3 regions of the Mesorhizobium sp. EU05-FHT14A09 genome follow, and region 3 is predicted to be linked to each of the others. Evidence: riboswitches for the same ligand, from Rfam matches in the RefSeq annotation. Region 3 holds a riboswitch; each other region holds the start of a gene.

Region 1 (3,269 bases), on a different contig from region 3:
TCCGGCACGATGCCAAGGCCGACCTCGTTGGACACCACAAACCACGGGCCGCGTGGTTTCGAAAGCATGGCAGCCAGGCTCGCGCACTCAGCCTCGACGTCATGCTCAGCCAGCATGTGGTTGGTAAGCCATAGCGTAAGGCAATCGAGCAGCACCGGACGCCCGGCAGGCAGGCGCTCCAGGGTTCCGACAAGGTCGAGCGGCGCGTCGAGCGTTTCCCAACCTTCGCCCCGACGAGCGCGATGATGGGCGATGCGTTCGCGCATTTCATCGTCGTAAGCCTGAGCGGTCGCGATATAGGTCCACGGCGCCGGCAGCGCGGTAATCAGCGTTTCGGCATGCGCGCTCTTGCCGGAGCGCGCACCGCCGATAATGAAGGTCAGGCGATCAGGCAAAGCTGTCGCGAAGGCTCGAAGCCTGCCCGGTGAAACGACCGCGCACAACGCCCACGACCGCCCCCAGCACGACCCAGAACACCAGATTGGTCAGCGTCACTGCGACCACGAACTGGTGATGCAGGCCTTCCGGAATCGGCGTGTCGTAGCTTGCCGGCTGCGGCGCGCCGACGATGTGCGGCGCGACGATCAGCGCGATGGCGAGCACTGTGAGCGGCAGTGACCGGCGGAAAGCGATCAGCGCAAGGCCGATGGCCGTAGCGACGACCGTGGAAATCCACCAGATCTGCCTGGGGATCAGATCGGCCGCTGGCATTGCAGGCAGTTCAGGCGGCAATCCAAGGCCGGGCGCCAATGTGAAGACCGCAAAACCGGCAAGCCCCCAGAACACGCCCTGGCGCCAATTGCCGATGCCGCCTGCAAATTCCGAGAAGGCGACGAGGATCAGCGCGAAACCGATGCCGGTGACGACATTGGAAAGCACATTGAACGAGAACCGCTCGACACCGTCGGCAGGTGCCCAGCCTTCCACTTCCTCAGCCGGAGCGGCGGCCGGAGCCGGCGCAGCGGAACTCATCGCGCTGGTGCCGGCATCGGCAGCGGGTGCGGCAGGTGCGGCCGCATGTTCGTGGCCGCCGGCGGCCTGTTCATAAACTTCCGCCTTCAGGATCAGCGGTACGGTTGCGTAAGCCTGCAGGCAGGCGAGGACGATGCCGGCCAACAGGCCCGCGATCGCCGCGACGAACACGACGTTGCGAAAAACAGACATGGTGGGTTCCCCCCTGGTTAGTGGCAGGGGAATGCCATCGAGTGGCGTGCGTCGTGAGCGGCGTTGTGCACGGCCTCGATGTGGGAGAAGCCGGTGAAGCCGATAACGAAGATGCCGAGCAGGCCGGCCATTGCCAGTTGCAGAAAGCGCGACTGCGATGAGGTCGAGGCGCCGAGGGAAACGGAAGCAGTATTCATTGTCTGTCCTTTCGCCCTCCACCCGAGGGCATTGCCGTCATTGCTGTCGCCGGCAGGTCTCCTGGCTTGCGGATCAGCGCCCTTCTCCACCTTCCCGAGGCGAACCTCAGTGGCATTGGAGAGGACTACCGCTCACAGTTGCGGGGGCAGCCACGGCTTCGGATGGTTTTCCCCCCTCCCCACCGTATTCCCTCTTGGTCCCGAAGGGACCGACGACGGTGGAGACTATAGGAAGAATCGCAGCGCCCGGCAAACCAAATTCCGCCATTGCCAGACGCATCAGCGTCATTGGCGCCCGGCTGTCGTCCCTACATCGATTTCGGCAGATACCGCCAGGTAACAACGGCACAGGCAGCTGCAAGGCAGCCAAGCGTGGCAAAAACCGAGCCCAGGCCGAAAAAGGCCAGCACAAGCGAGTAGACCAGGGGTGGGGTCAGCTCCGAGAAATCGAGATAGGTGCGGTAGACGGCTGCCATTTGCGGCCGCTCATAGGCGCGCACCGAGCGCATGAAGGCGGTGGAGCCGATGGCGTCGAGTGCGATGGTGAACAGGGCGCCGACCAAGAGCAGGCCGGCGGTGGCAAGCGGAATCAGTTCGCCGATGGCGCCGGCAAGCCACAGTGACACCGCCATCCCGACAAAGGCGAGCGTCATCACGTTGCGCGCGCCGTAACGCCTGCCTGCCCTGCCCCAGAAAATGGCTGAGAACAGGAGGGCGTTGCCGGCCGAAACCAGCAAGCCGCCGGCGAGTTCACCCTGGTCGGTGATGACCATGAACAGCGGACCGTAGACGAAGAACGTCGTCCAGTAGCAGGAACGGCCGAAGGCGATAAGCCAGGCGAGCCGCAATCTCGGCTGCCTGACGAAGCGTCCGATATTGGCAAACGGATTGATGGGACGGCTCTTTCCCGGCACGATCATCGGATTGTCGCCGAGACGGTAGTACCAGAACAAAGCGAGCAGGCAGAGCGCGAACACAGCCACCGCTCCGTGCGCAGCATAAATGCCATAGCGCGTGTACAGGAAGATGCCGAGCGTCGGGCCGCTGGTCCAGGCGATCATCGACCACGCCATGCGCAGCGACTCTGCCTGCATGAGGTCTGTCTTGCGGATATGATCCATGATGTAGAGGTTGAGCGTGATCGACAACGCGCTGGCACCCATCACGCGGCAGAGCATGCCGATGATCTGGCCCGGCAGCGAATGGGTGACGAAGAACAGCGATCCGATCGCAAGCAACAACGCGCCGGCCGTATAAACCCATCTGCGTGCAAAACGATGGATTAGCATCGGCATGAACAACGTGACCGAGAGGCCGAGCAGCGAGACGATCGTATAGAGGATCGAGACCGTCTGCTCGTTCTTCAGGATCTCATAGGCCTGGATCGGGATAACCGAAGCGACCGTGGCACGCGCGGCAGATTCGATGGCGTAGAGCGAAGCAAAGGTACGCGCATCCGCCGGCGGGACGGCCGGTAGCCAGATCGGATGGCGGACATGCGTGGACATGAATTCCCAGGATTCGCGACTTGCAGACGAAATTTGCGTCGCCGAGAGCCGGATCGGTAGCAGGAAACCGACGCGCTCGGGCCGGAATGCGAAGCCGGCCAACGAGTTTGCAAGGCTGGTACAACGACAGTGCCTTTGTCGCCCTTGAAACGATCGCCATCAGTCCCTTCGGCGAGATTGCGGATCGACAACAGCCACAAGGATCGCCGCAATCAAACCATTGCCCGCTGCGACCAACAGAATGCTCAAAAGGGTATGAATCGTTGCCGTCTCGGCAAGAAACCATCCGGCAACCGTAACAATCAACGCTCCGCCGCTGATTGACATGGCCGCAGCCAGCCCTGCGGCGGTGCCTGCCGTGCCATCGCGTACAGCCATCGCACCCATATTGGCAGCGGGT
Region 2 (3,269 bases), on a different contig from region 3:
TTCATAGGATCTGGATTTCTCCGGCTTGAGGTTCGGGTTGGAGTAGTTCGGATAATAAAGCTCGTTGAAGCTCGGTGCCCTGAAGCCGGTGGCATAGGATGAACGCAGCCTGAGGTCGGGCAGGACCTCATAGCTCGCGCCGACATTGTAGGTGGTGGCGCCACCGAACTGGCCGTTGTGATCGTAGCGGATGCCGCTGTCGATGGTGAGCGCCTCATAGGACAGCGAATACTGGCTGAACACCGCTGCCAGCGTGCGTGCCGTCACGTCGAAGTCGACGGTTGAGTTCACCTGTTCGCGATAGACTTCGGCACCGCCGGTCAGCACATGTGCAACGGTGCCGGTGTCGAAATTCTTCGTGGTGGAAGCGAACAGACCATGGCGGCTGGAATTGAAGCGGTTGTCGCCGGCAACGCCATCGCGGAAATTGCGCGATCGATCGACCGAACTCGACAGCTCCAGCGTCGACGACCAGTCTTCGGAATGTTTGATCTGGGTGCCGAGCTTGCCGGCAAAGCTGGTCGTGTCGACTTCGTTGGCTCCGGGATAGGAAGCATCGTATTGGCCGCGGCTGCGGGAAATCAGGGCGTCGCCGTAGATCCGGCCCCAGTCGAACTGCTTCGACAGCGAGCCGTTGATCGAACCGAGCAGGTAGCCATCATCGTCCGGTTCATGGCCGAAGGCGGTTGGCAGCGTGAAGTCATAGCCGCGCGTGCCGAGCAGGCTGCCGCCGATCGAATAGTCGACGCCGCCCGCGCTGCGGCCGCCGAGATTGCCGGACAGGGTGCCGCCCCAGGGGTGGCTGACGCCGGCGCTGACCGAGCCGCAGCTGTCCCGGCCTTCTGCGCACGGGCCGCCTTGCCTGGTGATGATGTTGACGACGCCTCCGATCGCGTCGGAGCCGTATTGCGCCGAATGCGCGCCCTTGGCGATCTCGATGCGCTCGATCGAATCCAGCGGGATGTTGCCGAGCGAGGCCGTGCCGGTGGTAACCGAGCTCGCCCTGACCCCGTTGACCAGCAGCAGCGTCTGGCTGGCCGACATGCCGCGCAGGTAAAGATTGGCGGCGGCGCCTTGCCCGCCATAAGAGACGATCGAGACGCCGGTATGGGATTTGAGCAGCGAGGGCAGGTCTGGCGCAGCCGACCGCTCGATGCTCCGGCGGTCGATCACCGTCACCGACGAGGTCGAGCGCTCCAGCGTCGTCTCGCGCCGCAGCGGTGTGGTGATGACGATGCGTTCCAGCATCGTTCCGCCGGGGTCCTGGGCCCCGGCATGGCTTGTGGAAACCAGCGCGACGGCACCGGCCAGAACAACAGTCTTCTTCAACTCCGCCCCCAAAAGGTCGACGGCGCAATCGCGCCGCAAGGTTCATTCCGAACCGCAGGCTCAGGGAGCTGAAGGCAGATTTGCGGACAATCGCATTTCACCTTCCGGCCATTCCGGCATGCGGCAACACTTCACGTGTCACCGCCACGGACGACCGCGCCTGACCACCCCTCGTGATCAAGCATGGGTGACTGGAACAGGCAGGTCTCCTGACTTCCGTGTCATCGCCCTTTTCCGCCTTCCCGGTCGCGCAAGGCGGCCAGTGGCATCTTGGAAGAAGGCTCAACGGTTACAGTTGCGGGGGCAGTCGCGGTTTAGGCCGATTGTCTGGCCGCACCGTGTTCCCTTTTCATCCGCCTTGCGGCGGAACCCGTTCCGAGGCCGAAGCTAGCCACGGCAATGCCGGGCGTCAACCAAGGCATTCCGGGTTTCGCCCCCGATCGCTGGAGAATGGTGGTTTTCCAGGATCTTGAGGGCGCTTGGCGAGCGGTCAGCCGTAGTGAAAACGCGGTTTTGGTCCCGTGCCGGTGAACTGCACGCCGATGCGATCGTTGCGGCGCCAGCGCAGGATGGATTCATAGGCAACGCCGTCGACGGGCACGTAGAGGCTGAAGCGTTCGGGAATGAGTGCGTCGGCCGCCACCTTCAGTTCGGCGCCGTTCGAATGCTGGTTGCGAATGACGCAGGGGATTTCCGAATTGTGGATGCTGGTGATGATCGTAGCCCCTTTGAGCACCCGCTGTCGGTGCTCGCGTTCGCGATGGTTCGTTTCCTGCTCGGACATGACGGTGGGGACTCACGCTGCAGTATTGTTATTTTAGGAAGGGCGCGGGTTACCATCAATGCCACTGCGGGCTGTGTTGGCGATTTGCCGCAAGGGATGGCTAACCGTCCGTCAATGTCCATGCGAATCGTCGCGGCATGCGAAAGCGGTTGAGCTTCGGCAAGCTTGGTGCGATTGGAAAGCGATGCCGGTGGGGATTTGCCGTGAAACTCAGGGATGTGTTTGCTGCGCTCGGCTTCCGCGAAAGCCCGAAAACCTACAGCTACGCGGTGGAGGAGTTCGGGCTGTCGAATGGCGAGCCGGTGCGGTTCGCAGTATGGCAGCATCCCAAATGTGCCGCACCCGAAATCAGTCAGGGCGCGATCGACGAGCTGAAGAGATATCTCGCGCCGGGCGATGCTGTCATCGACGTTGGCGCGCATGTCGGCGACACCACAATCCTTTATGCGCTCGCTGTCGGGCCTGCTGGGCGGGTCTTCGCTGTAGAGCCCAATCGTTATCTCTGGCCGGTCCTGAAGGCCAACGCGTCGCTCAACACGCAAGCCGCGCCGATCGAGATCCTGCCTTTTGCCGCGACTGAGAAACCGTCAAGACTCGTCTTCAACTACAGCGACCCCGGCTATTGCAACGGTGGCGATCTCGATCGCTTCGGCCGGCTTTTCCATGGTCATATGTACCCGCTGGAAGTCGAAGGTTGTAACGTGCTTGCCGAACTCTCCGCCACCAATGCCGACTGGCTGCGGCGCGTTCGCCTGATCAAGACGGATGCCGAAGGCAACGATCATGCCGTGCTTGAGACAATGCGCGAGCTGATCGTCCAGGTGAGACCTTTCATCCTGTGCGAAGTCTACAAGCGCACCTCGGTTGAACAGAGAGCGGCGTTTCTCGCTTTCATGAACGGGCTTGGCTACGATTGTCACCGTTCATGGCCCTACTCCGAGCTCAAGGGGCAACTGCTGGGACCGCAGGATCTCGGCCGCTGGCCGCATTTCGACATGTTCTGTGTGCCCCGATAACCCATCGCCTTGCGGCGTCATTAAGCCGGTTTCCCGTAACATTGCTGCAATGTGGCAACCGGAAACAGGCGGCCAGCGAAATGGGTTTCGAGGTCTGCCATGCGCCTGTTCCATGTCTTATGCCAACCGCCAGCGTGCGA
Region 3 (3,269 bases):
ACGGTGATCACCGAAACCGCGCCGGCAGCGGCGCCCGACGACAGGCCGAACAGGAACGGATCGGCGAGGTCGTTGCGTGTCACCGTCTGCAGAAGCGCGCCGACCACGGCGAGCCCCGCCCCGACGCAGATGGCGAGGATGGCGCGCGGCAGCCGGAGGTCGACGATGATCTTTTCCACCGGCGCCGTTACGCTCCCGGCATCCAGGCCGACGGCGCGGGCAAGTGCCGCGATGACGTCGCCGAGCGGAATGACGGTCGAGCCATAGGCGATCGACAGCAGCGCCAGCAGGATGACCAGCGCCAGGCCTGTGCCGATGGCTACGCCGTAAGACCGGCTTGGCACGCTCAGAAGGCCTCCGGGTGCATGGCCTTGGCGATCTTGTCGATGGCCTCGATGTTGGCCGGGCCGGGCGTCAGTTCCGCATAGCGCAGGGCAACGAAACGCTCGTTCTTGACGGCGTCGGTTTCTTTCATCGCCGGATGCGTCTTCAGGAAGTTGAGGAGCTTCCGGTAGCCGGCGTCGTCCTGGTAGTCGAGCAGGACCAGGAATTCCGGGTTCCGGGTGGCGACGGTTTCCCAGTCGGTATTGCCCCAGTTGGTCGGCAGGTCGTCCATGATGTTCTTGCCGCCGGCGGCTTCGATCATCGCCGTGGGGATGGCGAATTTGCCCGCGGTGAAAGGTTTGTCTTCGCCCGAATCGTAAAGGAACACGCGCGTGCCGCTGCGGGCGCCGACCTTGGCGGTGATGGCGGCGAGCTTTCCCTTCCATCCGGCAACCAGGCCATTGGCTTCGCTCTCCTTGCCGAAGATCTTGCCGAGCTTCTCGACGTCGCCGAACAGCAGGTCCATCGAAGCCGCCGGCCGGTTCTTGTCGAGGTGGACGCAGCTTTCGCTCAGCACCAGGGTCTTGATGCCGTGCGGCGCCAGCGTATCGGGCGTCACGTCGCCGCCGGGCTTCATACCGTAATACCAGCCGGCAAAGAAGAAGTCGGGCTCGACTGCGAGCAGGTTTTCCAGCGTCGGATATTTCGGCGCGAGTTCCGGGATCGAGCCCTGCGCTTTCTTGAAGGCATCGTCGACCTTGTACCAGCCGGTGATGCCGGTCAGGCCGACGATCTGTGGCTGCAGGCCGAGCGCAAACGCCATTTCCGACATGTTGAGATCGTTGATGACAGCGCGTTTCGGCGCGGCGTCGAAGGTCAGCGGGATGCCGCAGCTGTCGACGGTGACCGGGAAGGCAAAGGCGGTCGAGGAAAGCAGCGTTGCTGCAAGGCAGAGGGCGAGGCGTTTCATGATGGCTCCGTCGAGGGATCGGTTCAGCGGGAAAGGCGGATCGGCACGTCGAAGACCGTCAGTTCGCGGTCCTGTTCGTCCGGGTGAGGCAGTCTCAGAACGTCGATGCCGAAGACCTCGCGCACCAGCGCCGCCGTCAGGGTTTCGCGCGGGGTGCCCAGCGCGACGAGGCGTGCCTTGCTCATCACGGCGACATGGGTGGCGAAAGGCGCAACCAGCGGCAGATCATGCAGCACAGTGACGACGGCGATGCCGAGCCTGGCGACGAATTCCAGTAGTTCGCCGCGGGCGCGCGGGTCGAGATGGTTGGTCGGCTCGTCGAGAAAAAGCACATGCGGCTGTTGCGCGATGGCGCGCGCCAGTTGCGCGCGCTGGCGTTCGCCGCCAGAGAGCGAACCCATGCGGCGTTCACGCAGGGCGAGCAGGCCGGTGCGCTCCAGCGCGTCGAGCACGATGTCACGGTCGTCGCCGCGTCGGCGAAGCCCGGCATGCGGGATACGGCCGAGCCCGACATAGTCGCGAACGGCAAGCTGGGCGTCCGGCTGGTCGGACTGGCCGACCACCGCGATGCGGCGGGCCCGCTCCGCCATCGGTAGCCGGTCGAGCGGTTCGCCGTCGAGGCTGACCGAACCGTCCACGGGCTTCAGCATGCCGCACAGCATGCGCATCAGCGTCGTCTTGCCGGCGCCGTTGGGACCGATGATGGCCAGCCTGTCGCCGGCGTGCACGTCGAGGGCGACCTTCTCGACGAGGGTGATGCCCGTTTCCGGCCGATAGCAGAGGTCACGTGCCCGCAGGACAACGGCGCTCATGGAAAAACCCTTCTTGGCATGCCCTGCAGCCAGGATGATTGCATCGCTTCATCGCGCGGAAAAACGGCAAACCCTTCCACCGATCCCTCGTTCGATCAGGTGTGGAAGGAGGGCCAAATGGCGACAGGGCCGCCCTTGTAGCGTCCTCCCGGCACACCCCGTCCGGTCAACTCACTGCGATGGCAGGTCTCCTGGCTCGCGGATCACAGCGCTGTCCTGCCTTCCCGGCGCTCGGCCAGTGGCGTTTTCGGACTTTGCTACCGCTTACAGTTGCGGGGGCAGCCACGGTCTCGGTTCAGACGAACCTCACCGTATTCCCTTTTCACCCCGGACCTTTCGATTCGGGGCACCATCGGCGGCGACCCTATTGTGGCCACCGCCGGCTGGCAATGGCGATTCTTGGCCGGGACCGGGCTGGGCATGCCGCTCCGCGGGTGGAACGTAACGCGCGCGCCGAGGGTGGCAGTCGCAGGCCTGGTGACGACCCTTGAACAGGGAAAGCAGCAATTTGACGATCATGCCGTCGGCCCGTTCCAGCTCGGAAACGGATCGGCCAGCCCGCGCCAGAGTTCAGGCGCAAAGACGGGCTCATCCACCAGGCAGGCGTCGAGTTCGGCGCGCATGCGGCCTTCATCCATCGGATCGCAGCCGATGAAGACCAACTCCTGCCGGCGGTCGCCCCACATCGGGTCGAAATAGGGCACCATCGCTTCGCGCCAGGACGCGTTGTCGGGCCAGCGGTTGCGCGGCACTGCCGCCCACCAGAGGCCGCGCTTGCCGGTCCGCACCAGCGCGCCGGCCTGGCTCAGTTCGCCGACATGGTTGGGGCGTGTCGCCAGCCAGAAGAAACCCTTGGCGCGCACCACGCCCGGCCAAAGCCGGCCGATGAAGGCCTGCAGTCGGACGGGGTCGAAAGGGCGCCGCTCGCGATAGACGAAGGAACGGATGCCGTATTCCTCGGTTTCGGGAACATGATCCTTGAAGCCGTTCAGCTCCTTGAACCAGAGCGGATGCTGCTCGGCCTGTTCGAAGTCGAAGCGGCCGGTGTCGAGCACCTTGTCGAGCGGCACGCGGCTGAAGTCGGTCTCGACGAGCTCGGCCTGCGGGTTGAGCGCGCGGATGATCTTGCGGGCAAGCTCGAGATCGCCGGGCGGTGTGTCCGA

What was found. A riboswitch is a leader RNA that binds a small molecule or an ion and turns the genes downstream of it on or off. The one in region 3 is predicted to bind cobalamin.
Region 1: linked by a shared signal. The riboswitch ahead of AC3WTO_RS10620 (CbtB domain-containing protein) and the one ahead of AC3WTO_RS22670 (ABC transporter ATP-binding protein) in region 3 are both predicted to bind cobalamin.
Region 2: linked by a shared signal. The riboswitch ahead of AC3WTO_RS21205 (TonB-dependent receptor domain-containing protein) and the one ahead of AC3WTO_RS22670 (ABC transporter ATP-binding protein) in region 3 are both predicted to bind cobalamin.

Annotation. Positions count from the first base shown of each region.
Region 1 covers NZ_JBYTDF010000002.1:667,305-670,573, forward strand. The annotation lists gene cobU (bifunctional adenosylcobinamide kinase/adenosylcobinamide-phosphate guanylyltransferase) at 1-395, opposite strand, end outside; gene AC3WTO_RS10615 (CbtA family protein) at 388-1,164, opposite strand; gene AC3WTO_RS10620 (CbtB domain-containing protein) at 1,182-1,361, opposite strand; cobalamin riboswitch at 1,396-1,590, opposite strand; gene AC3WTO_RS10625 (MFS transporter) at 1,670-2,869, opposite strand; gene AC3WTO_RS10630 (MFS transporter) at 3,029-3,269, opposite strand, start outside.
Region 2 covers NZ_JBYTDF010000006.1:154,116-157,384, forward strand. The annotation lists gene AC3WTO_RS21205 (TonB-dependent receptor domain-containing protein) at 1-1,329, opposite strand, end outside; cobalamin riboswitch at 1,512-1,718, opposite strand; gene AC3WTO_RS21210 (PilZ domain-containing protein) at 1,820-2,113, opposite strand; gene AC3WTO_RS21215 (FkbM family methyltransferase) at 2,317-3,129, shown strand.
Region 3 covers NZ_JBYTDF010000007.1:189,283-192,551, reverse strand. The annotation lists gene AC3WTO_RS22680 (FecCD family ABC transporter permease) at 1-344, opposite strand, end outside; gene AC3WTO_RS22675 (ABC transporter substrate-binding protein) at 347-1,294, opposite strand; gene AC3WTO_RS22670 (ABC transporter ATP-binding protein) at 1,318-2,106, opposite strand; cobalamin riboswitch at 2,271-2,475, opposite strand; gene zigA (zinc metallochaperone GTPase ZigA) at 2,622-3,269, opposite strand, start outside.